2 linked regions of the Planctopirus limnophila DSM 3776 genome follow. The protein of the gene in region 1 interacts with the protein of each later gene in a pairwise test. Links are inferred from orthologs where the notes say so. Each region holds a gene or a part of one and is shown in the gene's direction. Other genes may lie near its edges. The genes, in order: aceE and nth.

Region 1 (14,906 bases):
CAACGTTTATTCGTTCTCTCTTGTGCTCGACTGGGCTTTGAGCAGGTCGCGGATTTCCATCAGCAGTTCCTGATCGCGGGTCGGGACGGGTGGTGCCGCCTCTTCGGCGGCCTGCTTGCGTTTCAGCGTATTGATCCCCTTGAGCACCATAAACAGCACCATGGCGATGATCACGAAATCAAACACAGATTGCAGGAACAGCCCATAGCTGATCGGGACATAAGCCACTTCCCCGGCTGCCACTGCAGGAACGGGAATGTTGATTGAAAGCTTGCTGAAGTCCGCCCCTTTGAGCAGCGCTCCAATCGGCGGTGTGATAATGTTCTTCACCAGCGAAGTGACAATACTGGTAAAGGCCGCTCCCGTGACGATCCCCACAGCCATATCGATCACATTGCCACGCATGGCAAACTCTTTGAATTCGTGGATGAGACCCATCGTTTACCTCGTCATGAATGCCTGAGAAAAGATTCGCCAGCCGGAATGGCAGCAGCGATGACCCGGGCACTTTACCCGTTACCTGACCTCGATGCATTACAAGATTTGTGCAGGACAAAACCCATCTGGTGGTTCCGTGCAAAGCCACACCTCAGGGCGGCTGTATGTGATACGGTGCCCAGGAAACAAAAGCCCGTTTTTGGTTGCGAAAACATGCTTGCCCAGAACTGCAAGCATGCCACACAGAGCGCCATAGTTTCATGGAAAGGGTATGAGATGTCGTGATCCTCACGTAGATCAACCACCTCCGCCAGCGCTGCCGCCAGAGGATTTGGCTAGAATTAGATACTGGCAACTTCGATCTCCTGATCGACTTTCGCCACGCCCACCGGTTTCCATCGCTGCTTCGAATTCTGGATGCCTTGCATGTCGAACAACAAAAAACTGCTGATCGCTTTCGGTGTGGCCATGGCGTCGTTTGCGGTCGTCGTCGCCATCACTCTTTCGGCCGGAACGTTAAAGCCGATTCTGCCTCAGCCAGAACAATTGATTTTCGAGATCGAAGGGGAAGGAAGTCTCGAAAGCAGCCAGAGTTTTCAGGCACCCGACAACTGGCAGCTGCGCTGGGATTTTGATGGCCACGATAAGTACGCTACGGTGCTGGACATGATCCGCTGGACGAATTCTGAGGGGAAATCGAACGAAGTCGTCGCCATGCACCGCAAGCCGATCCGCACCGGCAGCGGCGTTTATATCGGCCAAGGGGGCGAGTACCGCCTGTCTGTCAAAGGCAAAGGCCCCTGGAGAATTCGGGCCTATCGCTTCGATCCACTCGACAAAACGGCCTCAGGTCAGTGAGAATAGGTTGGCCCTGTGTCTGGAAATCGATCTCTGCCTGTTAGTCTGTGGAATTCAGTGCCGGTTGGAACTCAGAAAGCAACATTCCCATGAATCAAGCCTCCAACCCCTCTGATCATGTGGAGCCGCCAGAAGTCTGTGCGGTAGAAACCGTTTCCCTTCAGGTGGCGGATCTCCAGCAATCCATCCTGAAGGTTCTCACCCGGCAAGGGTTGTTCGGGGCCGATTCGCAGCATGTCATCGATTATATCCTCTCGCCCTGGTTGCCTGCCTGGGGTGGGCTCCATCTCCCCTACCTGTCGTCGATGGTACGGGCCATGGATCTGGGGGAAATTGATCCCCGCGGACGCATTCTGACAGTACGCGATCAACCATCGCTGGTGCATCTCGATGGCAGTCGCGCTGCAGGGTCGGTGGCGATGGCCTATGCGACAGAACTGCTCGTTGAAAAGGCAAAGGCCACCGGTATCGCAGGCGCCGTCATTCGCAATAGCTCGGCCATTGATCGACCAGAAGCTGTCGTCGCGAATCTCGCACACCGCGGGTTGATCGGCTTCATGGTCTCAAGTACAGGCCGGGCCGAGTTCAGCCCGGTGGGAGATCGCACGCCGCGAGTGGCAGGGCATCGCAGTGCCTGGTGCTTGCCAGCCGCAAGCAGTCTGACTCTCATTTCGACACAGGTGGCGAGTCTCGATTCGCTCATGCTGCTCGACCCGGCACAAACCGAGGGCCAACCAGCGGCTGATCTCGCGTTTGATAAAGAAGGCCAGCCCGCCCGAAGCTGGAACTCTGCTCGCACATTCGGCTTGTTAACTGGTGAGCATGATCTGCAGTACGGCCTGTTATGTGGCCTGCTGCTGGCGGCACTGAGCGATGGCCGTTTACCCACCGAACGAGCCAAGAAATCTCCCTTCGGCGATGACTCCGAACATCTTCTGCTGGCAATCGAGCCATCGAGTGAAATGGCCGAACGCTTCCCGCCCGAGCGGCTCGCGGCCTTTGTCAGTTCCATGAAACATCCCCGTGCCATTCAGCACCTTGAGAAATCACCCACGTTACCAGACACGATTGAAGTCCCCCTGGCCCACCAGCAGATGTGGATTGAACTCCTCGATGAACAGCGGATCGAACATCCCTGGAAATAACGCTGCATACTTTGCCTTCAGTAGATCACCAAGTTTTCCTCATCGCCTCCTGAATTCTGGTGATGAAATCGACACAGGAATTTGAGCCCACAATGAGCGAACAATGGATTTCGGATCGTTTGCGCAAGATCGATGCTTCGGGAATCCGCAAGGTTTTCGATCTGGCAGCCACGATGAAGAACCCGATCAACCTGAGCATCGGGCAGCCCCATTTCGATACCCCAGAGAATGTCAAACTGGCACTCAAGGCGGCAGTCGATGCCGGTAAAAATGTTTACAGCCAGTCGCAAGGGATCAAGCCCTTGCTGGAGACTTTGAATGCCAGCGTTCAGGCCGAATACCACGATCCTGATCGCGAAGTCTTCGTCACCAGCGGCACAAGTGGCGGCCTCATGCTGACTTTAATGACACTGGTCAATCCGGGCGAAGAAGTGATTGTCTTCGACCCTTACTTCGTCATGTACAAGCACATTGTGACGCTCTGTGGCGGTGTGGTGAAGCTGATTGATACCTACCCTGATTTCCGGATTGATCTGGAGAAGGTCGAAGCAGCCATCACTCCACAGACCAAGGTGATCATCTGCAATTCGCCAGGGAATCCTACCGGTGCTGTTGCTACGGCGGCGGAACTGAAAGGTCTGGCTGAACTGGCAGCCCGCCACAATGTCGCTCTCTTGAGTGATGAGATCTATCGCGCGTTTCAATACGACGATGAGTTCATCAGCCCGGCCAAGTGGAATCGCGAAACGATTGTCATTGATGGCTTCAGCAAATCGCACTCGATGACCGGTTTACGACTCGGCTTTGCCCATGGACCGCGAGAACTGATTCAGCAGATGATCAAGCTGCAGCAGTTTACCTTTGTCTGCGCCCCCCAGCCTGTGCAGTGGGCCGGTGTGGAAGCCTGGACAACCGACATCACGGACCGCGTCGCCGATTACAAACGCAAGCGGGATTTTATGGTGCGCGAACTCAGCCCGTACTTTGAAATTCATGGCGCTCAGGGAGCCTTCTATCTCTTCTTGAAAGCCCCCTGGGGAACAGGGAGCACGTTTGTCGCAGAAGCCATTCGAAATGAACTGCTGATCATTCCCGGCAACGTCTTCAGCCAGCGGGATACCCACTTCCGCATCTCGTTCGCGACAGAAGATGCCACACTCCAGCGAGGGGTGGAAGTTCTTCAGCGTTTAGCCAAAATGAAACCAGCGGAATAGCCGACTACTTGAACTTCGAATCCTGCGACCGTGAGATTTTTGAGCTACTGGTCATTTTCGTACGATCTGTGAGTCTTCATGTCATTGCCAACCACCAATTCTGGAGCAATACCGGCAAGCGTAGAGGCTCATGAGCATTCATGGTCTGCCGAATGGCTGGCGCAATGGCGTTTGCGCTGGTTTATTCTGCGGACAAGCATTGAGGAGCGTCTGGCCTATCGCGGTGATTTTGCCTTTGCGACACTCATTCGCTTTCTGCCGATTATCACGCAGATCTTTTTGTGGAGCGCGATCTTCGATGCGAAGTCCGCGAGTGATTCCCGGAAGATCAATACCTACACCTATGCCGACATGGTGGCCTATTTTCTGCTGGTGATGCTGGGCCGCGCCTTCAGCAGTATGCCGGGCCTGACGACAGGAATTGCCCGCGATGTGCGGGATGGCACGATCAAGAAATTCCTCACCCAGCCTGTGGATCTGGTCGAGTTTCTGTTCTGGCACCGGGCGGCACATAAGCTGGTCTACTACGCCGTCGCCGCTGGGCCCTTTGCACTGGTCTTCTGGCTGTGCCGGGCCTATTTCCCCGGCTGGCCCGATGCTGCCACCTGGGCGACGCTCGTGGCTTCGCTCGTGTTGGCCTTTCTGCTGGGGTTTCTCATCGAGACGCTATTGGGCCTCTGTTCCTTCTGGTTTCTGGAAGTGAGTTCGCTCGTCTTTGTCTACATGCTCCTCAATTACATTTTGAGTGGGCACATGATTCCCCTCGACTGGCTCCCGGGGACATTCGGCCAGATCGTCCAGTGGTTGCCCTTCAAATACCTGGCCTACTTTCCTGCGGCAGTCGCCTTGCAGCGATATTCCCACGAAGAAATGGCCATGGAACTGCTGGCGGCCTGTGGCTGGTGTCTCTTTTTGTGGGCTCTGGTTCGCCTGGCGTTTTATTTTGGTGCACGCAGATACAGTGCTTATGGGGCTTAAGGCTGCATTTTGCGAGAAATGCGGCCTTGTCAGCCCTGAAATCAGGCTGTTTTTGAGCCAGAAGCCTGTTTGTTGCGTTGACTAAGCTGTCGCTGCTCTGTTCTGGTGAACACCGAATCCTGTTCTCCCGGCTTTGCCAGATTCGCAGAGAATCGTCATAATTTGCCAGACAGTCTGCCTGTTCCTCACTGTGCGGACTGGGGCCTCTCCGTTACGATCAAGAAGATTACAAACCAGATCACATCAGTCATTCGATATGGGCGGCGATCCCTTCTTCGTTCTAAGGGGATCACTGCTGGAAGTTTGTGGCCGGTTGGCATGGCCTGTCACAACGACTCGGGAGTACGACACACATGGCGGGTATGATGACAGATTCGAGCCGTTCCGCAGCTTCTAACGGACATGCTGTTTCCGAGTCTCAAACAGAGTTAGGCGAACTCCCTGCGGTAGGGCTGGATACCGATGAACTGGCCGAGTGGTACGAATCACTCGATGATGTCTTCCATCGTTATGGGCCAGAAGAAGTTCGCGCTCTGCTGCTCGAATTGCAGCAGCGGGCTTCGGCCAAAGGTGTCACGGGTACTGCCAGTCTGACGACTCCTTATATTAATACGATTCCCGTCGATGCTGAGCCGAGCTATCCGGGTGACCGCAAGATCGAACGCAAGATTCGCTCGATTGTCCGCTGGAATGCGATGGCCATGGTCGTACAGGCTGCGCGCAGTGGCACCGGTGTTGGTGGTCACATTTCGACATTTGCCTCTTCGGCGTGCCTGGTAGAAACCGGGTTCAACCATTTCTTTCATGCTCCTTCAAAGTCGCACACTGGCGACTTTGTTTATTTTCAAGGGCATGCTTCGCCGGGCGTTTATTCACGAGCCTTCGTGGAAGGCCGTCTCGACGAAAGCCATCTGAAAAACTTCCGTCGCGAGTTACCGCGTGGCCAGGGTCTTTCATCCTATCCGCATCCGTGGCTGATGCCTGACTTCTGGCAATTCCCCACGGTTTCGATGGGTCTGGGGCCACTTTGCTCGCTCTATCAGGCCCGGTTCCTTCGTTATCTGCAGCATCGCGGCCTGCTCGATACCAGCCAGTCGCGCGTCTGGTGCTTTATTGGCGATGGGGAAGTCGATGAGCCCGAAACTCTGGGTGCTATCACTCTGGGGGCTCGCGAACATCTCGACAACGTCACCTGGGTCATCAACTGCAACCTGCAGCGGCTCGATGGTCCCGTCCGCGGGAATGGCAAGATCATTCAGGAGCTCGAAGGCCTCTTCCGGGGTGCCGGGTGGAATGTTCTCAAGGTCATCTGGGGTGCCGACTGGGATCCGATTCTCGCTAATGATGAATCGGGCCAGCTCAAAAAGCGGATGCTCGAAATCGTCGATGGTCAGTTCCAGAAGTACGTTGTCGAATCAGGCAGCTACATCCGGCAGGATTTCTTCGGTAAGAACCCCGAACTCCTCAAGCTCGTGGAGCATCTGAGCGACGACCAGATTAAAGATCTCCGTCGTGGTGGTCACGATGCCCAGAAGGTCTATACCGCTTACCATGCGGCTGTGAATCACAAGGGTGTCCCCACAGTCATTCTTGCCCATACCATTAAGGGCTACGGCCTGGGTGAATCTGCCGAAGGCAAGAACACCACACACCAGCAGAAGAAACTCGAAGAAGACGATCTGCTCAAGTTCCGCACCCGCTTTGAACTGCCACTTTCGGACGAAGAGGCCAAAGCCGCCAAGTTCTACAAGCCAGATCCTTCGAGCCCCGAAGTCAAATACATGCTCGAACGGCGAAAAGAACTGGGGGGTTTCCTCCCCGTTCGCAAGCCGACGAGCGAGCGGCTCACCATTCCCTCGTTTGACCAGTTCCAGACTGCACTCAAAGGGAGTGTGGGCAAAGAATGGTCCACGACCATGGTTCTCGGCAGGATTATGGGCTGGCTTTGCACCGACAAGAATGTCGGCAAACGCATTGTCCCCATCATCCCCGATGAAGCCCAGACGTTCGGGATGCACACCCTCTTTGCTCAGGTGGGGATCTACAGCAGCAAAGGCCAGCAGTACACACCGGTTGATGCCGGTCAGATGGTCTGGTATCGCGAAGAAACCAACGGCCAGATTCTCATGGAAGGGATCAACGAAGCCGGTGCCATGTCGTCATTCGTGGCTGCGGGAACGGCTTATGCCAACCTCGGCCTGAACATGATCCCCTTCTACGTCTACTACTCGATGTTCGGTTTCCAGCGAGTTGGCGATCTCATCTGGCTGGCCGGCGATTCCCGCGCCAAGGGCTTCCTGTGCGGTGGAACCTCGGGCCGCATTTCGCTCAACGGCGAAGGTCTGCAGCATCAGGATGGACACTCACAGCTCATTGCATCGAGTGTACCGAACCTCCTGGCTTACGATCCGGCCTTTGGCTATGAAGTGGCGGCCATCGTTCAGGATGGGATGCGCCGCATGTATGCCGAAGACGAGAACGTTTTCTATTATCTCTCGGTCTACAACGATGGCACCTTCCCCATGCCCGCGATCCCTGCTGGCGTGACACAGGAAATGATTTGTGCCGGTCTGTATCCCTTAGAGCCGAGCGTCACTGCCAAGAAGCGGACGCACCGGCCGCAGCTGCTGGGGAGCGGGCCGATCATGCAGTACGTTCTCAAAGCCAAGCAGATCCTTTCGGAAAAGTACGGCGTCGAAGCGGATGTCTGGAGTGTGACCAGCTACAACGAACTGAAGCGCAATGCTCAGGCAGTCGCACGCTGGAACGCTCTCCATCCCGACAAGAAACCCAAGCAGAGCCATATTGATCAGGTGACGGCTGGAGTCACGGGGCCCTTCATCTCGGCCAGTGAAAACGTTCAACTCGTGGCTGAGCAGATTCGGCAGTATCTCCCTGGGCGCTACACTGTTCTGGGTTGTGACGGCTTCGGTCGGAGTGAAGCTCGCGAAGTGCTGCGTCGCCATTTCGAAGTCGATGCCGAGTGCATTGTCTTCGCGGCTCTGTCGGCTCTGGCCAAAGACGGGCACTTTGATGCCAAGCGATTGCCCAAGGTGCTGCAGGAACTCGGTATCGATCCTGAAAAGGTCGATCCCGCCACGGCATAAACTCTCCGCCTGATCAACGGTCTTTTGTAACGTAAACTCGAATAGCTTTTTTCCTGACTATTGCGCGAAAGCGGGTTCTCTTCCATGAGTGTTGAATTCAAGCTGCCTCAGTTGGCGGAAGGTATCGACAGTGCAGATATCGCACAGATCCTGGTCTCGGCTGGCGACACGATCGAAGCCGGCAAGATCGTCATGGAACTGGAGACCGATAAGGCTGTCATGGAGCTGGCTTGCCCCCATGCGGGCAAGATCGGCAAGATCCACGTCAAACCTGGCGAAACGATCAAAACCGGTCAGTTACTTCTGAGCATCGAAGCCTCCGGAGCCAGTAACGGAACATCGGCCAAGCCCGCTTCCCCAGCCGCCTCTTCCAGTGCTCCAGCAGCACCGGCGAAGGCCACTCCTGCTGCACCGGTTAAAGCCGCACCAGCCCCTGCTGCCGTGGCTGCACCGACTCGATCAACTGTCGAGATTCCCATTGCTGCCGGCCCGGCCACTCGCCGCCTGGCTCGTGAACTGGGCATGCAGCTCGAACGTCTGCGTGGCACTGGCCCCGGTGGTCGTATCACTCAGGAAGATGTGGCTCGCGCCTACGCTGCCCAGCAAGGTGGCGGCGGTGGTGGTGTCGTCGCTCCGCCTCTCCCCGATTTTTCTCAGTATGGCCCGATCACTGCCCAGGCTCTCACCAAGCTGCAGAAGACCAGTGCCAACAACCTCTCGGCAGCGTGGCAACTCATTCCGCATGTGACTCAGCACGATCTCGCTGACATCACCGAGACTGAATCGGCCCGCAAGCGATTCCAGGAAGCAGTGGCTAAAGGTGGCCCCAAAGTCACTATGACAGCAGTCGCCATGAAGGCCGCCGTCGCTGCTCTCAAGGCCTTCCCGAACTTCAATTCGAGCATCGATATGTCTCGTGGCGAAGTGATCCTCAAGAGCTATTACAACATCGGTATTGCTGTCGATACCCCCAATGGCCTCGTCGTGCCGGTGGTTCGCGATGTCGATAAGAAGTCGATTCTGCAACTGGCGACCGAGCTGACCGAAATCGCCGAGAAGGCCCGCAATCGCAAGCTCGAAATCAAGGATATGCAGGGCGGTACTTTTACTATCACTAACCTGGGTGGCATTGGCGGAACGGCCTTCACACCGATTGTGAACTACCCCGAAGTGGCCATTCTCGGCATGTCACGCAGCTTCCATCAGTTGCAACTGGTCGATGGGCAGGTCAAAGAACGCTTGATGCTGCCACTCTCGCTCTCCTACGATCACCGCGTGGTCAACGGGGCTGATGCGGCCCGCTTTGTCGTGAAACTGACCAGCCTCCTCAGCGATGCCTTCAAACTACTGGTCGAGTGCTAATCCACTCGATTGGTTCCCCTTTATACCGACGATTCTGCAGCAGGCGAGGCTAAACCCCTCGCCTGCTTTCTTTAGAACTTTCTGCACGCGATCTCCGGGATTCGGGAACTGAATAGCGATTCAAGTGTGATGCCTATCTCCTCTGAAACCCTCACCCGCGTCTGCGTGGGAGAGGCCAGGGTGAAGGTCTTTTCCCTGTTTCTGCTACTCAACAGAACTTTGTCTCTGAATTCCCTTCGCGCCTTCGCGAGAGACCTCCAAACAAAAGATATCCTCGCGCGAAGCCGCGAAGTTCTCCAAGAAATCCCCGACAGACTTCTTCCAGTCACCTCCACTTCGTACCGTGCGTGCGGCCTGTCTTCAGTGAATACCGAGCAAGGCTGCCTTTAAAAACTCTTCCAAGCGCCACGGATTTCTGGAGAGTGTATACTCTTGGCAACACGCCTCTCCCTTTGACAGTCAATTACCCGTCAATCCAGAAGTGAGGAAGGTCAGCCGGATGGAACTTCACCAGTTGCGGTACTTTCTCAAGGCGGCTGAACTCAAAAGCTTTACACTGGCTGCCGCTGAATGTTTCATTTCTCAGCCATCACTCAGCCAGCAGATCATTAAGCTCGAACAGGAACTGGGGCAGCCACTCTTCGAGCGTTCGGGGCGTGGTGTTGAACTCACCGAATCCGGAAAGCTGCTGCAAAGCCGGGCCGGGCAGATTGTTTCGCTCGTCGATCAGGCTCGGCGGGAGATCACCGATGATGGCGAGACAGGCCAGCTCACCATCGGCGCAATCCCCACCATTGCGCCTTATCTGTTGCCACAGATTGTCAGCCGGTTTCGTGAGGTGGTGCCAAGGGTGACCCTCAAGATCCATGAAGATGTCACCGAGCAATGCCTCAAAAAGGTTCAGGCGGGTGAATGGGATCTGGCAATTGCGGCTCTCCCGGTACGGATTGAGCATCTGGAAGTTGAGCCGTTATTTGATGAAGAGCTATGGCTGGCGGTCCCTCCGGGGCATCGATTATCACACTTGACAGAAGTTCCTGTTGAAGAGATTGACCGCGAGACATTACTGCTGTTAGGTGAAGCTCATTGCCTGACGGAGCACGTCGCGCAGTATTGCCGCCGGAAAGACATGGCACCTCTGGAAACAGGCCGCCTGGCGCAACTGACGACGATTATGGAGCTTGTCAGCCGGGGGCAGGGTGTGAGTTTTATTCCGAACATGTGCAAGGCGTTCGATCGTGAAGGCCGCTGTGCCTATCGCCCACTTCAGGGAGACCGCCCGCAACGCACCATTGCCCTCGTCTGGAACAGCTACCGCTTCCAGACGCTACTATTAAAACGTGCTCTCGATGTGATTCGCAGGGAGTTGCTGAAGTAATCACAACCTGCGATGAAAACGCCTCCAGGTTGGCTATACAAATTGATTTCGTAAATCTAGCCGGGGATATCTGGTTCGACGAGGCGGGCGAGTTGGAGCAGCGATTCCTGCCAGCCCAGATAGCACTTTTCGGCTGGGATCAGATCCGGGATCCCAGCCTGCACGATCTGCAATTCTGTGCCCACACTGACTTTTGTGAACGTCACCGTCACCTGCATCTCACCGGCCAGATTCGGATCATCGAAGCGGTCTATGTGTTGCAAGCGTTCACCAGGGACAAGTTCTGTAAACTTGACCGTGAAAAAGTGTGTGTGGCCGGTGGCGAAGTGTGTGAATGACATGCGATAGCCACCTCCGACACGAACATCCATTTCATGCACTTTGGCAGTGAATCCAAATGGTGGCAGCCATTTCGACAGGCCATCAGCGTCGATGAAAGCCTTGTAAACCCGCTCTGGATCGGCTCGCAGGACACGATGCAGGCGGACGGTGTTGGGCATGATCAGATCCTCTCGATCAAAAGTTCACCCTGGGGCTGACTGAACGATACAAATTGCTCCAAGGATTTCACGATCTGTTTTCAAGACTGTCCACTTTTTAAGGTCGATGACTACTTCTGCTCTTTCAGCAGCTTGACCATCGCTTCGCCCATCGCCAGTCCGACGTTCATATAAGTTTTGGCGTTGTTGCCGTAGTGGGCATTCGAGCTGCTTCCCATGCTCAAGGGGTGCGTATAAACCGTGGCGACCGTCCCTTGAAGTTCCGGGTGTTTCTGCGGGTCGCTGATGGCCAGCTTGGCTTCCAGCAGATATTTTTCATTTCCCGTGGGATTGTCACGATCGGTCTGGCCCAAGGTGGCACAAACAAACTTCGCCTGAGGTGCGTTAAACTCTTTGCGAAGTGTGGCGATCAGGTTGACCAGGTTCTGTTCATAGCGGCTGGCATGGCCGGCGTTGTACCGGTCTTTATCACCTTGCCACCAGAAGAAGCCCGCGATCTCATACTCGTTCGCCCCGGGATAATACTTTCCCAGATCATTAAGAACTTCTTTAGCGCGAGCAATATCGCCATCGAGTTGCAGGCCTGCCTTCCAGTTAATGGCCTTGGGCTCGGTCCCTTTTTCCCAGCGATCGGGGCTTTGACCATAACCTGCGTAGATGTAGGTCTTGCCATCTTTCGGATCAACAAATTCATAAGAACTTGAACCCGGAGGCAATAGATCCCAACCGAGGCTTCGATTGCCAATGGCACTCTTCAAGAGCAGCACAGGTTCATCGAGAGCATTCCCCAACTGATGCCCGATCCCCTGCTCGACACCGATTTTGTTGCCGACGGTCAGCCACGCATTGATGCGAAACTGCGTTTTGCCAGGCCCGCCACTCCCCATCACCGCGACATTCCGCACATCGGCGTGGGTGTTCCATTTCCCCGCATCGTCGATGAGAAAGGGGTAAAGCCCTTCCTGTTTGACAGCGTGCTCAAGTGTTCCATCGGTATCACCTGCGACCTTCCCCATTTCGAGCATGTTCGACTGACCCATGAGAATGAAGACCTTCACGGGCTTAGTCATCTCGGCGGGTCGAGGGTCGGGATCCGGCAGCAGATCGTTCACTCCTTTGGCACGCTTTGCCGTTTCCTGGGAGTACGCCGTCATGGAATGACTGATCAAGAGCAAGATGGTGAATAACAAGGCAGGTCTGGCGAATCGATGGCCCATCATCAGAAGTCTCTCGCTGAGGTTTTTGACGTGAATTTCAACTGTCATCAGAAAGTCAGCGGAGTCCAGAAGCAAGAGGGGAATCCCTCGCTTTTACAAATCGTCCATGGCGGATGCAGACAACATGATGGATGTGCCCCGACGGTTCGAGAAATCGCTTGGAGCAGCGTTTTTGCTCGAGGACGCGACCTCGGGAAAACTTATGAGCAAGTCACTCGTGCTTTGGAAAAATGAGACTACGAACAACCTCTGGCTGACATCTGACATGGATTCTTCAGGATCGTTTATAATCGTGACATCGAAATGCTACGACACCTCAAGAGGTTGTTTTGTATGGATTCAGGATGAGTCTTTCATCGGGAAAGCTCCTACGGATTCCAATAATCAACTGCAATCCCTAGTATGAAGTGTATAGGGTTGAGCGTATACGCGAACCCCCCAGATCGTGCCGTGAATTGCTGGGCGTTCGAAGACTCAACCCCAGCCACCCGACCAAAGACTTAACCCTTGCCACCCGGTCGTCAATCGTTAGTACTCCACCGGGTATCAGCCAACTGAAAGTTCCTCATGAGAATCACCGTGGCCACAACCATTGCTGCCCCCATGGATGCGGTCTGGAAAGCCTACAGTAATCCGGACGATATCGTGCAGTGGAATGCCGCCTCGGAGGACTGGCATACGACGAAATCGACTGTCGATTTTCGTCCCGGCGGAAAGTTTTCCTCGCGGATGGAGGCCAAAGACGGAAGCTTCGGCTTTGATTTTGAGGGGACCTACACCACGATCATCACCAACGAGCGCATCGAATATGCCTTTGGTGATCGGCAAGCTGTGGTCGAATTCCAGGAAGTCCCCGCAGGCGTGCAGGTCCAGGTCTCCTTTGATAGCGAAGAGACTCACAGTATTGAACAGCAGCGAGATGGCTGGCAGGCGATCTTGAATCGCTTTAAGTTTCATGTCGAGAATCATGGCGCTAGCTGATTTGTTCTGTATCAGTAGAAGATGGTGCAATCCGTAGGAACTGCTTGCACCCTACATGACTTGCAGACTGCAAGACTGATCATTTAATCAATCGCCTCGCCCACCCATTGCTGGAATGTTTTCGCGAGTTCATCCAGGGCGTTTTCACTGGCGAGAGGAATGCGTAATTGCCAGCGGCCCTGGGGATCGCGTTCCAGATAATGCTTCAACCGGTCGCGAATGGCGTGCACCTGGGCTGATGTTGCCTGATCAACGAGCATTCCCGCAGAGGGAAACGTTGGCTGTCGTTCACCGGTCGTCGCGGGATCAGGCTCCAGAAGGCCTTGCAATTCAGCCCTCAAACTGTCGCTGCCACTGGTCAGCCAGACCTCCTTGATCTCGGCACCTTCATCAAGCACAGCACGAGCGAGTTGTTCTTTCCCTTCCAGTGTCTTGAGCAGCCGCTCTTCAAACGTCTCTTCCGTCACGAGCACATAGACCTGAACCGGTTTTTCCTGTCCCATGCGATGCGCCCGCGCGATGCGCTGCTCCAGAATTGCCGGGTTCCAGGGGAGATCGACATTGATCACAATGCTGGCGGCCTGCAGATTGAGACCCGTCGCAGCCGCATTGCTGGCCAGCAGCACGCGGGTTCCGGGATCGTCCTCAAACTGCGAGACAGATGCTGCCCGTTCACGCTGCGAGACCTGTCCATCGATCCTGACATACGGCAGATTGCGGCTGTCGAGTAATGGTTCAATGAGATCGAGCATGCGTGTCCATTCGGAAAAGACAATCGCTTTCTCAAAGTGCCCTTCAAACATCTCATCGAACATCTCGCTCAGTCGGTCAAGTTTCGATGATTCTCCCACGATTTGATCATCGACGAGTTCCGGGCTGTTCGCCGCCAGTCGGCAATACAACAGCTCTTTCCGTAAGAGCATCAGGTCAAGTTCATGGAGGTGCGGCTTGCGGGCAATTCTCGAAACCTGGGCAAAATGCCGGGCATGCACCTGCCTTTGAGCCGATGTCGGGGCGATCAGCACCTGATGCACAGTACAGGGAGGCAACTGCTGTTGAACCTGAGATCTTGTTCTACGCAGAAAGACCGGTGCCAGCCTCTCGCGCAGTTCGTCAAGATTGCGATAGCCGACAAATCGCCCCTTCTGATCGATCATGCGGTGCCTGGGGAAAAATCGAAAGGCGGGTGAGAGTCGGCGATCATCAATGAACTGCATGATCGAATAGAGGTCGTCGAGTTTGTTCTCCAGCGGTGTTCCCGTCAGTACGAAGGCAAAGCGAGATCGCAAACTTTTGATGGCCTGGGCAGTGCGGGTTTCCCAATTACGAATGCGCTGTCCTTCATCGAGAATCACGACATCCCAGCGTTTGGCAGCAATGCTGACATGATCTTTCAGCACCTGCTCGTAATTGCAGATCGTGAACGGAGCTGCCCCATATTGCTCGTGGCGGGTTTCTATCGAGCCACCCACCAGTTGCACGGAATGCGTGGTGAACTTCAAAATTTCATTTCGCCACTGCGATTTGACAGAAGCCGGGCAAACGACGAGCACCTTCGAGATATCGAGTTCTCGAAAGAGAATCTCGATTGCCGCCAGTGCCTGAATGGTTTTCCCCAGCCCCATTTCGTCGGCGAGGATGGCGCGGCCTGCACAGGCGAGAAACGCGGCCCCTTCCAACTGATATCCCAGTAAAGGTGTGGTGAGTAATTCCGTCCGCCAGGGGTGA
Region 2 (14,586 bases), 3.8 Mb from region 1 along the record:
GCTCGAAAAGCTCGAGTATCTGAATCTCTACGGAACAAAGGTGACAGGTGCCGGGGTGAAGGGGTTAGCAAAACTTCCGAAGTTACAAAGGCTCTATTTGTGGCAGACAGAAGTCTCCGATGCTGATCTTCAAGAGCTTCAAGTCAGCAGGCCTGAGCTGAAAATCATCAAGGATCTCAAGACTCCACCAACCACTCCGGCCCCGGAAGAACCCAAAAAGTAGCCATTTGACTTACGATCAGGCCGATGTAAGTCGATCACCAGCTAAGAGCTGTACCTCGATCAATCATCGTTTTTGAGGATGATTTCGGGATCGTGTTGAACGATCACATTTCGGGTGCTGCTTCGGCAGGGTGGCAAGGGTCGGATGTCTTCATCCGCCCCTTGGTCAATCGAGTTCACCAGCACGAATGCATCGATCCAGTTCATCCCCATGAAAATTGGGACGAACAAACAGCGTCAAGCAAACTGGGGGCAAACGAGGACGTTTGACCCCAGCCACCCAGTCGTGAACCTGTTGAACAATCACATCTCGGGTGCTGCTTCGGTCGTCTCAATGCTGAAGGAGCCGAACCACATGACAGCTTCATTCAATGGGACACGGAACTTTCCATTCGTCGTGGTGTAGCCGTTCTCAAGTCCATCGGGACCTTTGGGGGTGTATTTGTGACCAAAGGGATTCCAGAAAAGAACCGTGTCCGTCACTTCGTCATATTCGAGGACACCATACGAATGGTTGTAGTAAATCCCTTTAACGAGTGTTTGCGAACCTTTGGGGCCACAACCACCCACCACCAGTCGCTTTTCGGCAAAAGCCCGTTTCAAATCTTCACGCAGAGCAGAAAGGTCCGCAGTACTGCGGCCTGACTCATCTTTAGCTTCTCGATAGGGCTGGCAACTGTGCTTGCGCACTTTGTGGCCAGTGAGAATTTCAAGAGGAACACTCGGTGTGCCACCGACACCAATCAGACTGAGTGGAGTGACGTGTCGGGTGCCTTTCTTGCTGGCGCGTTCCAGCATGACGGTACCGACAGCCTTCTCATAAGTGTTTGTCCAGCAACCTGTGTTCCGAGATGTCGCACCAATGGCCACTTCTCCATCAGTGGGTGCTTCAATGGTCAATTGACGGCCATTGCCCAACGTGACGAGGATTTTTCCATCGGGTTGTTGCTGCATCATCTTCATCAGGCGATCAGGATCGCAATAAGCACAGGTTCCCATGCTGACGAGCAGGAAGCAGTCTCCCAGACGTCCCTGGCTGATCGATTCGAGTTGGGGTGGGCCATCAGCAAAGAGATCGCGTTTTGTGGTTTCGATCTTCTTGAGGGCCGTTTCAAACATCGACTGATACTTGGGAGGAGCTGGTTGAGCAGTGGGCTTCGTAACGACACCTCTGGCGATCTTGTCGAGTGAAAGGGGCGCCAGTTCCTTGTCGCCGCGAACAGCTCTCCGCAGGGACGTGACCGCTGCAGCTTGTGCACTCCGGACGTTCGAATTGTGCAGCGCCAACTCGATTTCTTCGGTGGAGAGTTCCTGATTCTGGTTCAAATCCCACTTGCCAAAGTGTTGCTTGACTTCGCAGAAGAAAGGGCTTTGATCGAGGAGCTTCTGTTCAGCATCGGTCAGTCGAGAAAGAGTTCTTTCAGCTTCTTTCGCTGGCAGATCAGTCAGCAAAACTCCGCAGATCGCTATCGCACAGAACACCATCCCGATTTTCCGAAGCAGATGAACACCACACGGCCTGCTGAAAAACTGAACTTGAGTGCTCAGAAAAAAGACATCGAAACATCTGCGACCGGGCATGCCTGAAACTTTCCATCGAGAAACTGCTCGCGCCTTGGAGAGTGTGGAATTCACAATCTCACCAACGCCAACTCACTGCAATCAGCATGCCTTGCGCCTGACCTCACGATTCTGCATCGGGCCTTGACGCATTGCCGGGAGCGAAGTCCGCCTGAACTCTGAAAATCAGCAGGTTTTCATGCCGGGATTATTCTTCAGGCTGCTGGCCCAGGACATGTTGAATCACGGGGCGTTTTCCTGAGGCCTGCTGAACTTCACCCGGCATACGGATGGTCGCCACATAACTGGCAAACCGGACATTGAACGACGGGATGTCTTCTTGCAGCCGGGCCACGAGACTCCCGGCATCTTTCCGGGTTTGCAGCGTCTTCAAGTATCCCAGAAGGACGGCTCGCGAGTCGTCGCCATCATGCATCATAAAGTGAACCCAGGCCCACGCTTCCTGATAATCACTCCGCTGCATCTGCCCCACGCTTTCGAGTCTTTCCAGACGAGCCATGTCCGGTTCCCAGCCGCTGGCAATGGCTTCGGAAAGTCGCGAGGCATACTCGGGATTGATCTGTCCGGGTTTTCCAGCCAGTTCAAAGTATTCGGCAAGCCCCTCATCCAGCCACAGAGGGACATCTTTGAGCGTGGCATGCAGGATCCCATGCGTGTATTCATGCCGGAGATCTTCCTGCACACGCTCGCCCCAGAAGGTATAGACCGCCAGCTCTTTACTCGAACCCACAAAGTAAGCGCGTCGGGGTGGCAACTGTGGAAAAGAAGAACGCATGTAGTCGCGATAACGCTCTTCGGAGCCAAAGAGGTAAACGACCACCTGTTGCTTTTGTGGCGGAAGATTCAACTCAGTCGCGATCTCATCTCTCAGGTTTTCGAGGTCAACCAGCAGTTCATGGTCTTTGGCCAGCTTGACATCGGAAAGCACCTTCAACCCATCGTTTTTGATGGAGGTCTTTCGGGGCAGGCCCGTGTATTTCGGTTGAGTCTGGCAACCGGAACAGGCAACCATGACCAGCATCAGGTAGCCGACGAATAGTCGCGTGGGGACTCTGCCGGCCAATCGGCGAAGATGAGCAGCACACTCGCGCAACGGCTCTCGACTCACCAGTGAAGTGAGGATCACCATCTTCAGGATCTGCAGCGCCCTGCACTCCCACATCATGCGGCATGCCACTTTCGATAATTTTCGATTCGGTCGCGACGTTGCTTAACGATTTCACTCATAAGCATGCGCCACGTGAGTGGAGGAAGCTTACACGCCACCCGCTTAAGCCAGCGGGCACAGGTGGATGTCCGCAGATTGGTCATCACGATGGTCGCGTCGTGCAGTTCACGCAGCGAGGCGGCGATCTGCTTGAAAGACACCGATTCTCGCTGCTCAAACCGCGAAGGATCAGCCAGAGCAATCAACACGCGGCCATTCAGCTTGATGACGAAAAACTGCTCCAGATCGGTGATTTCCGGCTTAAAACCATATAGAAACAACCGGGCGAGTGTATCCAGAACTCGATGGGCCACCTGAACTTCATCAGATTGTGGCAGGAACGAGAGCCGCCCCTGATCACTGATCCAGTCCGCGATTGTCTTTTGTTTATTGTGATAAGCCCGGGCGAGATATTGCTCCGTCTCAGTCTCCACATAAAGCAGTGGCCCCGGTGTCGAGAACCCCCGCCTCATCAGAGCATAGGCGTTTTCCCACGATCGACGTGCCCAGGAATCATGAGCATCTCGAACCAGAGGGCGAGCCACAAGTTCGGCCTGCATCACCGAACCGGAAACGGGAAGCTGAATGATCGCCGTTTTTTGTAAAGCCGCCCCTTCGGTCGATTGCACCAGATAAGGAGGTGAAAAAAGCTGAGACGGCTTGCTGGTGAGATGTCTCAGCAACTGAGCATCCATACCCGCGACACAGCGGCCGGAGCGTGCACCCACTTGAGCGATATGCAGGCGGCGGTTTCCGCGTCGCCACTTGCGATCCGCCTTCTTCCACGCCTGGATAGAATAGCTTTGCGTCACCTGCTTCAGTTGCACAATCCAGTTTTTGAGCTTTGGCTTCGAAATCTGCAGGCTATGGGGCAGCGATAACTCATTCAGCTTTTTACGCTTTGGGGCAATCAGAAAATCGACAGAATCACCGACAGCCGCAGGATCAGAGGGCTCAGCTTCGGAAATCTCTCCAGCGCCAGCTGCTTGAGGATTCGACAGTTCCGTCAGATAAGCCGCGAGAAATCGCAGCTGGTCGGTACTGGAAAGATGGCGATGCAGAGAATGCCTCAGCATCGCCAGATTGAGCATAATCTGCTGGGGAGAAACCTTCAGCCACTTCTGGCGGATATCACTCAAATCGACCCACCACATCCGCATCGGGCCATGACTTTGAACGGGAGCAATCAGCAGATTTTCTGCCTGCAGATCGCGATGCACAAACCTATTCTTGTGAAGCCGCGCGACCATGCGAGCCACTGTCACACACAGATGCTGCCGACCTCGAATGCCGAGTTTGTCGAACTGCATGACATCGCTGAAGCGCAGCATCAGATTGGCCAGCGACATGGTGGGCTCAATCGCTTCCAAGACCAGAAAACTGCTCTGCGGATCATCAAGAAACGATAAATTCAGCTCAGATGTTGTCGAGGTTTCTGCTGGTGTATCGACTGGTCGGGATCGAGATGTCACTGGCTCACCGATCCCCAGTGGTAAGGGAACCGGGAGATTGGCCGCCTGCATCGCCCGGAGGACAGAAAGCTCTCGCGCCGCTTTAGTTCCCGAAAGCCAGGTCCGCAGTTTTGACTTGCGATCATTCGTCAGGTACTGCTTGATGTACACCGCACGGTCGTTCAAATTCACTCGATAGACAACTCGATGCGGCCCGCTTTTGGCAATTTTCGCAGTGCCATTCAAGATCCACTCGCGGAGTGGCAACGTCCCCTCTTTGAGCTGACTGATCAGTTGAGATGTTGCCGACCATTTCATGGGCACCCCAGAGTTGGTTGGCAACTGCAGCTTTTCGAATGGTTCAGAGGCTGAATTCTGCATCAGTGTGACAGTCACGAAGAAAGACTCCGCCATCGCCAGAAAATCGTTTGATCAATCGGATCGGGACCATTTCCGGTCGTGAGCAGAATCTGTGGTGGAGAGAACAGGCCTGACCAGCAGCAGGGAACTTCCAACTAGAGCCCGGGGGTTGCCGAGAGCATGTTGGCACTCGAATTGACGGGTTTCCCGGTCATTCCCTGGGAGACATTCGAGAAAGCATGATCCACAAAATCACCCGCTTCGTTTCGCAGTGATTTTTCAATAACTTTCTTATGTCCTGCCCCCATCATCGAACGGGTCAGATGCGGATGTTTGAGCCATTCACTCCGGCCCCAGGCACGCACATCGGCAACAGTATCTTTCAGGCTGGGAGCACTTCGCTGCACAATCAGCAGGCGATCTTCCGTCCAGACCAGATGAAAGTTAAACGCACCCCACATGGTAGATGCACCTAATGTGCCGCCAAAGAGGATCAGAATCAGACCACGTAACATGATGCCCCCTGCACTGTTCAATCACTCCATTGATCCAGAGGTCAACCAAGTCTTTAAAGAAGTTGGCCACCCCGAGTGCTTGCATCGGAGTGTTACAGAGATCTGCATTCATCTCAAGATGGCTTTAACAGCAAATAGGCAGGATGGGAGATCTGGCTGAATTGTTTCCGTCGGAAGGCACAGCGTTTCGAGTGAAAGTTGCGTCGCCGGTTCAGGATCGACGATTCGCACTTCGACGATTGCCAGAAAGGATCAATATCAGTGATGACGGGATATAGGGATTGGTCTCTTCGAGACGAGCGATGCTTCCAACAGAATTTTTCTAAGTGTTACCACCCTGGCCTCTAGCGTATGATCTCACAAAACCAGTGGCCAAAGTTTTAGAAGAGAGGTTCCATGTCGGTAGCAGAGGTCGAAGAGGCTTATCGTGCCGTACGCCGTGAAGTGGGCAAAGTGGTGGTGGGTCAGGAGGAACTGATCGAAGCGGTCTTTGTGGCGCTGCTGGCGGAAGGTCACGTGTTGATTGAAGGGCCGCCCGGTCTGGGAAAGACGCTCCTCGCGACGACAATCAGCCGGGTTTTAAAATGTAGGTATTCGAGAATTCAGTTCACTCCCGATCTGATGCCATCAGATGTGACTGGGCATTCGGTCTACAACTTGCAAGAAAGGCGGTTTCACTTCAGCGAAGGGCCGGTCTTCGCCAATCTGCTCCTGGCCGATGAAATCAATCGGGCTCCCGCGAAGACACAGGCGTCGTTGCTCGAAGCCATGCAGGAATGTCAGGTCACTGTCGATGGTCAGACGATGCCTTTACCAAGGCCGTTTATCACGCTGGCAACTCAAAACCCCATTGAACAGGAAGGGACCTACCCTCTTCCCGAAGCTCAGTTGGATCGTTTTCTCTTTAAAATGCTGGTGACCTACCCCACATTCGCGCAGGAAGCCGGCATTCTCAATGCCTACAACGAAGGACGTGACCCTCGGCGTATCCATACGTCGGATGTCCAAAGTGTCCTCGACGATGAGAGTATTCTCCGTCTGCAAGCCTCCGTGCGGGATATTGTCGTCGAGCCTTCAATCATTGATTACATCGTTCGGATCGTCACAGCCACACGCCAACATCCCGCCATCGAGATTGGTGCCAGCCCGCGTTCCAGTGTCGGGTTGTTGGTCGCTTCCCGGGCCTTAGCGGCCTGCCTGGGAAGAACTTTCGTTGTGCCCGATGATATTAAACAGCTCGTGCCCTGGATTCTCAGACATCGCATTCGCCTGGAACCCGAAGCGGAAATTGAAGGCTCCACAATTGAAGTCGTCTTGGGTGATCTTCTCGAAACCACCGAGGCACCGAAGGCATGACACCCCGGCTTCAATTGCTATTGAGTATTCTCGCAGCCGGGATGCTGTACATCCCGGCGTGCTTTAGTTCTTCCTGGGCAACTCTGGGAACTGGCGCCACAGTTTTTGTCATTTTGCTGGCAATCATCGATTGGCTTCGCAGCCCGGCACTTTCCCAGATGGACATCGATCGAAAAGTAGGGCGCGTACTCAGCGTCGGAGCCCGTAACCCGATCACAATTGAGTATCGCTGGAAAGGAAGATCCAGCTGGCAGGCCGAGTTGCATGATGAACCTCCTCATCCGGGAACGTTTGATGGCGTACCGGCTGTTGTGCCTCTGGCACCTGGTCGTTGGCTGAAGCTGGTCTATCACTTCACACCTGCCCGGCGTGGAAATGTCACCTTTCAATCGATTCACTGGCGGGCACGATCCCCCTGGGGATTCTGGCAATTGCACTGGTTGATCCCTTTACCGATGACCACCAAGGTTTATCCGGATGTGCAGGCCATTCGGGGAGTCGAATTGCTCGCCCGGCAGAACCGCCTGGCCGAAAGTGGAGTCCGCATGACCCGGTTGCATGGCAAAGGCTCGGCCTTTGACCGGCTTCGGGAATATCGCCGCGAAGACGAATTTCGTTCGATTGACTGGAAAGCATCGGCGCGGCAGGAGTCGTTGATTGCCCGCGAATATACGATCGAGAAAAATCAGACGATCGTGTTAGTCCTCGACAGTGGACGATCAATGTGTCATGCCGAAGGAGTCGCCACGCATTTTGATCGTGCTCTGAACTCCGCCTTGCTGCTGGCCTACACAGCTCTCAGGCAGGGGGATCATGTCGGGTTGCTGGCCTGTTCATCCAAAGTCCAGGCATCGATCCCGCCCGTGCGTGGGCTGCGAAGTATCGATACGCTCATTCGTAACATCTACGATATTGAGCCTGAATACACATCGACAGATTATCAGCTCATGGTCGATGAATTGCGCCGTCGGTATCGCAAGCGGGCCTTGGTTGTGGTGCTGACCTATGCCCTCGATGATGTCCATCTGGAGCAGATGGCCCGGCAGTTTCGCCGTTTGCGTTCACCTCATCTGGTGATCTGCGCTTTTCTTTCGCCTGAGAGTCTGGTGAAACAGGCTGAAAGTGTGCCGCAAACAGATCAGCAGGCCTTTGAAATTGCCGCCGCCGCCGATCTTCTACAGGGACACCGCATAACACTGCGCGACCTGACTGCGATGGGCTTGTTTGCCATCGAGGCGACACCTGAGACATTGACCAGCCAGCTCATTTCCCGCTATCTGGAAGTCAAAGCCAGATCTTTGATTTAAGGCGTGGATTCTTCCCATCGATCCTAGAATTCGAAAACAGAGCAGATCAGAAAATCAACTGGCTTGGAAGGGGATGGGATATGGCCAAAGGTCGGGAATCGAAGCAAGCTTTCATCGACAGAACCGGGCGGATTCTGGCTCAGCTGGAGCGGACTTACCCGGATGTTGAATGTGCTCTCGAACATACCTCGCCGTATGAACTGCTGGCAGCCACAATTCTCAGTGCGCAGTGTACTGATGAGCGAGTGAATATGGTCACGCCTGGGCTGTTTAAGGCGTATCCAACGCCCGTTCATCTGGCCAAAGCCCGGCAGGAAGATGTCGAAGCGCTTGTGAAATCAACCGGTTTCTTCCGCAATAAAGCGGCCAATCTGATTGGTATGGCCCAGGCCGTCGTGGAAAAGCATCAGGGAGAGATTCCTCAAGCACTGGAAGAGCTGGTCGCGCTGCCGGGAGTGGGAAGAAAAACCGCCAATGTTCTCCTCGGGACATTTCACGGCGTACCAAGTGGTGTGGTCGTCGATACTCATGTGCAGCGCATCAGTCGTTTGTTAGGGCTAGCCAAAGGCAATAATGCCGAAACGATTGAACGCGAACTGATGGCCATTGTTCCACAGCACGAGTGGATCATGCTCTCCCACCGCCTGATTCATCATGGTCGACAGATCTGCATCGCCAGGCGGCCGCAATGCACACGTTGCCCTTTACTGGCAGACTGTCGTCGTGTGGGTTTGCCTGAGCTGGAAATGCCGACTTCTGTGCTCGACGATCCTGCAGAACCTCAGGAAACTCGTCCCTCAAAGAAGCCATCCCGAGGCAAGAAGACAATGACCAAAGGCACACCTTTGAAAGGCACTCACAAGGCGACCACGACCACCACACCTTTGGTTGCAAAGAGCAAGAAAAATATCGCAAAAACCCAGAATCGTAACGGGCACTGACCTCGCCTGTTGCACGCGGGCTGCTGGCTAACTAATCTCGCCATGACCAACTCTCAGAGAGGAATCCTCCCGGAAGGCCCAGAGATGCCCTTCGAGAGGTCTCTTCGTGCCAACCAGGACAACAGGGAACAGGCGACCGATGATTCTCACCGGGAATGAAATTCGTTCGCAACTGGGTCGTAATCTCGTCATCAATCCGTTCGAAGAGCGTCTGCTCAACCCGAACAGCTACAATTTGAGATTGCATGATGAGTTACTGGTCTACGAGGAAATCGTCCTCGATATGCAGCGGCCCAATCGCTACCGCCGGCATGTCATTCCTCCCGAAGGACTCGTGCTTCAACCGGGACAACTCTACCTGGGGCGGACCATCGAATACACGGAGACGCATAACTTCGTGCCCATGCTCGAAGGCCGGTCTTCGGTCGGACGACTGGGATTATTTGTCCATGTGACGGCAGGCTTTGGCGATGTGGGATTCTGCGGTTACTGGACGCTTGAAATGTTCGCGATCCATCCCATTCGCATTTATGCCGGCGTCCCGATCTGCCAGATTTTCTACCATCAACTGGAGGGAGACATCACGGAGTACGCCAGCGATAAGTATCAGAGAAATCACGACATCCAGCCAAGCCTGTTGTTTAAGGAGTTTCGGGAACCCGAGCCTGATCAGCAGCTCAGGCTGGCCTTTGGTCAGGAATGCTCGACCCGTGAAGATGCGGATTGTTCGACTCCCACCGATCGAAAATGATCCATCAGCCAATCATTGAACGTGGTGCTGGGTCGAAAAAAGTCGCTCATGATGGTCGTTCAGCGATTCAACGAGTTCGGTTTGGTCGTGGTTTGAGTGCCATTCTGCGGAAGTCTCGGTAGAATCCTGAAAGAAGGTGTTCTGGCAGCAGTTTTCGGAACGATGGGGGCCCATGATTCCCCAAGTTTTTTCGAGATGATGCAGCCAGAAGAGCAGTCCTGCCAGAATTCGGCAATCGATCCGAGGAAGCCTGAACGTGAAGTTTGAAACCCGCTGTGTTCATACCGGCGTCGATAAAGATGCCACCTACTTGAGTGCCACGACACCGATCTATCCCACATCGACCTTCCGCTGGGACAATCTCGATTCTCATCGAGGTTTTGACTACACCCGCAGCGGCAATCCAACTCGGAAAGCTCTCGAAGAAAATCTGGCGGCTCTTGAAGGAGGCGTCGATTGCCGGGCAACCTGCACAGGGATGTCAGCGATTGTGGCCGCCCTGCAATTGGTGGCGCCAGGCGATCATGTGATTACCGGGCACGACATTTATGGTGGTACTTATCGACTCTTCGATAAAGTGCTGCGAGACCAAGGAATCGATTTTTCGTTTGTCGATATGGGGCAACCGGCTCAGGTCGAAGCGGCCATCAAGAGCAATACGAAAGCAATCTGGATCGAAACACCTTCGAACCCCTTGCTGAATATCGTCGATCTGAATGCCATTGTGGCGATTGCCAAAAAGCATCAGCTGATCACGATGGCCGACAACACATTCCTGTCACCTTACTTCCAGCGCCCTCTCGATCATGGTGTCGATGTCGTCATGCATTCGACCACGAAGTACCTCAATGGCCATAGTGATGTTGTCGGTGGTGCCGTCATCTGCAAGCATCAGCAGCATGCCGAACGAATCAGTTATATCGTGAATGCCATGGGCCTGGCTTGTTCACCATTTGATGCCTGGCTGGTTTTACGCGGGGTGAAGACACTGGGCCCGCGGATGGAAGCTCATCAGCGTGGTGCGGATGCCGTGGCTCGCTTTCTGAATGAGCATCCCGGTGTCGAGAAGGTCTACTATCCCGGTTTACCAACGCATCCCGGTCATGACCTGGCCAAGAGGCAGCAGTTTGGTTTTGGGGCAATGGTCAGCTTTGAACTCAACGGCGGGCGCTCTGCCGTCGAGAAGTTCCTCTCCAAGCTGAAGATCTTCCAACTGGCAGAATCGTTAGGTGGCGTTGAATCACTGATCGATTACCCGGATACAATGACTCACTCGTCGATGTCCAAAGAAGACCGACGGACGGCTGGCATCACCGAGAACACATTGCGTCTTTCGGTTGGTATTGAGCATCCCGATGATCTCATCACCGATCTGGCTGCTGGTCTTTCAGCAGTCAGTCAGTAATCAACCGTTAAAGGGATGACTGGTACTGCGGTCAACTGGGCGCGTTGCCAGATTCAAAGTATTTGCTGTGGTTCACATAAGTTGTCGATCAGCAGGAACAGGCCATGGAATTGCGTCGTAATCCGACACGTGCCGTCCGAGTGGGCAGTTGTACGATTGGTGGTGGCCACCCGATTGCCGTCCAGAGCATGACGGCAACTCACACACAGGATATCGACGCGACTGTGGCGCAGGTGCTCGACCTGGAAAAAGCGGGGGCGGATGTCATTCGGATCGCGGTCGACAGCCCGAAAGATGCGGCTGCTCTCAAGGAGATTCGCAGTCAGGTCAAAGCAAATCTTTCGGTCGATCTGCAGGAGAATTATCGACTGGCCGAACAGGTGGCTCCTTATGTTGATAAGATCCGCTACAACCCGGGGCACCTCTACCATCATGAGCGATCCAAACCCTGGCAGGAAAAGGTCGCTTACATTGCCCAGGTGGCGAAAGATCACGACTGCGCCCTGCGAGTGGGTGTCAATTGTGGCTCAGTCGATCCCGCCAAAAAGGTTGATGATTACGGCGGGGACGAAAACGGGCCACTGCTGGCCAGTGCTTTCGAACACTGCGAGTACTTGGATTCAATTGGTTTCACGCGGTACGTCGTTTCAATCAAAGATTCCGATCCGAAGAATGTCATCGAAGTCAACAAACGATTTGCCTTACAGCGGCCCGATATTCCTCTCCATCTGGGAGTAACGGAGGCCGGTCTGCCACCAGATGGGATTATCAAGACGCGTATTGCCTTCGAGCAGTTAATCAGCCAGGGGATCGGCGACACGATTCGCGTTTCACTGACAGTGCCGAACAATCGCAAGCACGAAGAGATCGAAGCCGGCCGCAAAATTCTGGCCGACATTGCGGCAGGGCGTGTGCGATCATTCGTCGATTTTGGCCTCGATACGTTGAACATTATCAGTTGCCCCAGCTGTTCCCGTGTCGAGAATGAAGCGTTTATTGATCTGGCTCAACAGGTCAAGGAAATGACGGCCTACGCCAAAGATCACAAAATCACGATCGCTGTGATGGGTTGCCGAGTCAACGGGCCGGGTGAAACCGACGATGCAGATCTGGGCCTGTGGTGCGGACCAAATCATGTGAATCTCAAGAAGGGCCCTGTTGAGTTGGGCCACTTCAAGTACGATGAGATTCTGCCCAGGCTAAAACAGGAACTCGATCTGGTCATCGCCGAAAAGAGTGGACAAGCCTTAACGTCGTCCTAATACGTTTTCCATGAAATAAGAGCACTCGATGTGCCATGCTTGCAGCTCTGGGCAAGCATGTTTTCGCGACCAACATCGCGCGACGGGTGGCAGGGGTCGAATGCCTCATTGGCCCCCTGGTCAATTGGCTTCACCAGCACAAATGCATCTGAAGACATGCTTCATGACAGTTGAGACAGTTCGCTAGGGACGATCAAAGTCCAAAGAACTGGGGGCAAACGAAGACGTTTGACCCCAGCCACACATTCTACTGGCGCACCGCAGATCAATAGGCATGCAAAGTTGTCTGTAATAGACAGCCGCTCTGGGCAAACATGTTTTCCAGACCGTTGATGCGATGGTCCTGCCTGGAAAACGTATTAGATTGGATTCATTTCCAGAATATTTGCGACCGTGTGATCACGACCAAAAGCTCTTTGCGTTGAATTGACGGCCACGGGCGAAGAAACTTCAACTTGATTTCTGATCCAGTTGAACGAACACGATCCCTATCGCAATACAGGCACCGGCGATTCCCATCGCTGGGGTCAGTTGATCACCTCTCAGCATTGAGGCGAGTGCAATCCCCATGAGCGGGGTAAGAAAGCTGAAGATCGCAATCTGCGATGCAGAGTGCCATTTGAGCAGCCATGTCTGTAAACCAAAGCAGAGCCCTCCCACCAAAAAACCCTGGTAGACCAGAGCCAACCAGCCAGAAGTCGAGATTTTGTGCCATTCGACATGCTCTGTGCTGAAACTGAGCAGGGCAAACAGCACAACGGCGACCACATCGTGCCAGAAGATCAGTTGCGTCGAACCAATCACTTTGAGTGCCTGTTTCGAGTAGAGCAATTTTGCCGCAAACAGGAAGGCACTGAAGAGCGTCACCAGATCACCAGCCAGTGTCGGCAGATCCTTTTGTTTTGGTTCGCTGGTTTCGATTGAAAGGATTAACCCCGTGACTCCTGCCATCGCGAGCCAGAAGCCGCCCCAGGCATAGTAGCCCAGGCGATACTGGCGAGTGACAAAATGATCGCAGACCACCACAAAAAAAACGTAGCTGTTAATCAGCAGCGATGAGTGGCTCGAACTCGACCAGGCGACGCCGAGAGTAAACGTCCAGATCTGCAGGGCCAGTAATGTTCCTGCGATGAGCACCGGTCGAAACTGTCCGCTTTTGAGTGCCAGTGGAGCTCTTTCGAGTGCGCACCATCCCAGCATAAAGATCGTGGCCAATAAAAAACGAATGCCCGAAACTGCGACAGGAGGGAGCACATCTGTCGAAAAACTGGTCGCTACTGGATTTCCCGCCCACAGAAAAACTGTCAGCATTGTCAGCGAAAAGGTAGTGGCAGTCAGTGGTTGAGATCGCGTCAACGCGGGAAACTCCTGAATCTGGCTACGCCTTGGGACTTGTAGCAAAAAAGCATCAATGGTGGGGAGGAAACCTGAGAATCCGTTGTTTGGGCGAAGTATTTTTCCAGTGGATCACTCAGCACTGAAATCGATGAGCTAGGTTTTAGCTTGATCGTATGGACCCGTCGACTGGCATGCGAAAACTCACATGACTGTTCTGAGAAATTCATTCCATTTTTGTGACCCCGCTCTGTAAACTATTGGTCACTGAGCGTGATTCCCATCATTCAATGAAAGCAAACGGTTCCTGCTCCGATTGAACCGCTCACTGGCTGCGCTCCAGCAAACATGTCCGCAAGTGCCATGTCAGAGCACATCTGTCAAAAAAATCACCCGGGATTTTGAATCGTTTAACACAAGGGTCGCTATGCCTCGTCAATTCTTCTTCGGTCTCAGTCTTCTCTGCGGGATGGGCGCCATCGTGGCCGATGCCCAGTCTCCCACGCCAGTTCGTGTCCCCGCAGCCACGCCAGCCGCTGCCGCTCAGGCGGTATCCGAGAATCTTGAACTTGCTGCCATTCGCCAGACATCATCAGCCTTCGTCGAGGCTTTCAACAAGGCTGATGCGAAAGCGATTGCACAACTCTGGGCCAAAGACGGCGAATATGTCGATGAGAGCGGACAGGTGACGGTCGGGCGATTAAAGATCGAAGAGCTGTATCAGACCTTCCTCGCTGCACATCCGAAGATGCAGATCAAGGTGCAGATCGATTCCTTGCGACTGCTCAGCGACCAGACGGCCATTGAAGATGGTCGCAGCATGCTTTCCCCATCGATTCCTGGAGCTCCCCCCTTTTCTCGCTACACAGCAATCCACGTCAAAGAAGGTGGCT

What was found.
Region 2: the proteins of aceE (region 1) and nth interact in binary tests that used the Escherichia coli proteins (3 or more experiments, as listed by UniProt). The link is inferred for Planctopirus limnophila DSM 3776 from one-to-one orthologs.

What each region holds. Positions count from the first base shown.
Region 1 is NC_014148.1:4,555,243-4,570,148, forward strand. The notes cover bases 4,658-7,940. They hold aceE (pyruvate dehydrogenase (acetyl-transferring), homodimeric type), read left to right. Parts: upstream 4,658-4,986; coding sequence 4,987-7,740; downstream 7,741-7,940. Other genes in these bases: PLIM_RS18175 (2-oxo acid dehydrogenase subunit E2), read left to right, coding at 7,825-7,940. Also shown: large-conductance mechanosensitive channel protein MscL, read right to left, coding at 7-438; PLIM_RS18150 (hypothetical protein), read left to right, coding at 865-1,296; PLIM_RS18155 (Ldh family oxidoreductase), read left to right, coding at 1,386-2,441; PLIM_RS18160 (pyridoxal phosphate-dependent aminotransferase), read left to right, coding at 2,534-3,655; PLIM_RS18165 (ABC transporter permease), read left to right, coding at 3,734-4,633; more of PLIM_RS18175, read left to right, coding at 7,941-9,102; PLIM_RS18180 (LysR family transcriptional regulator), read left to right, coding at 9,602-10,480; PLIM_RS18185 (SRPBCC family protein), read right to left, coding at 10,537-10,980; PLIM_RS18190 (sialate O-acetylesterase), read right to left, coding at 11,091-12,134; PLIM_RS18200 (SRPBCC family protein), read left to right, coding at 12,765-13,178; PLIM_RS18205 (DEAD/DEAH box helicase), read right to left, coding at 13,262-14,906. UniProt on the Escherichia coli protein: Component of the pyruvate dehydrogenase (PDH) complex, that catalyzes the overall conversion of pyruvate to acetyl-CoA and CO(2).
Region 2 is NC_014148.1:787,629-802,214, reverse strand. What follows is about bases 7,047-10,009. They hold nth (endonuclease III), read left to right. Parts: upstream 7,047-8,079; coding sequence 8,080-8,940; downstream 8,941-10,009. Other genes in these bases: PLIM_RS03265 (trans-sulfuration enzyme family protein), read left to right, coding at 9,948-10,009; dcd (dCTP deaminase), read left to right, coding at 9,080-9,691; PLIM_RS03280 (DUF58 domain-containing protein), read left to right, coding at 7,047-7,999. Also shown: PLIM_RS03310 (leucine-rich repeat domain-containing protein), read left to right, coding at 1-223; PLIM_RS03305 (hypothetical protein), read right to left, coding at 526-1,707; PLIM_RS03300 (DUF1570 domain-containing protein), read right to left, coding at 1,991-2,968; PLIM_RS03295 (lipopolysaccharide kinase InaA family protein), read right to left, coding at 2,965-4,779; PLIM_RS03290 (hypothetical protein), read right to left, coding at 4,977-5,336; PLIM_RS03285 (AAA family ATPase), read left to right, coding at 5,733-6,692; more of PLIM_RS03280, read left to right, coding at 6,689-7,046; more of PLIM_RS03265, read left to right, coding at 10,010-11,096; ispG ((E)-4-hydroxy-3-methylbut-2-enyl-diphosphate synthase), read left to right, coding at 11,201-12,358; PLIM_RS03255 (DMT family transporter), read right to left, coding at 12,809-13,714; PLIM_RS03250 (YybH family protein), read left to right, coding at 14,121-14,586. UniProt on the Escherichia coli protein: DNA repair enzyme that has both DNA N-glycosylase activity and AP-lyase activity. The DNA N-glycosylase activity releases various damaged pyrimidines from DNA by cleaving the N-glycosidic bond, leaving an AP (apurinic/apyrimidinic) site.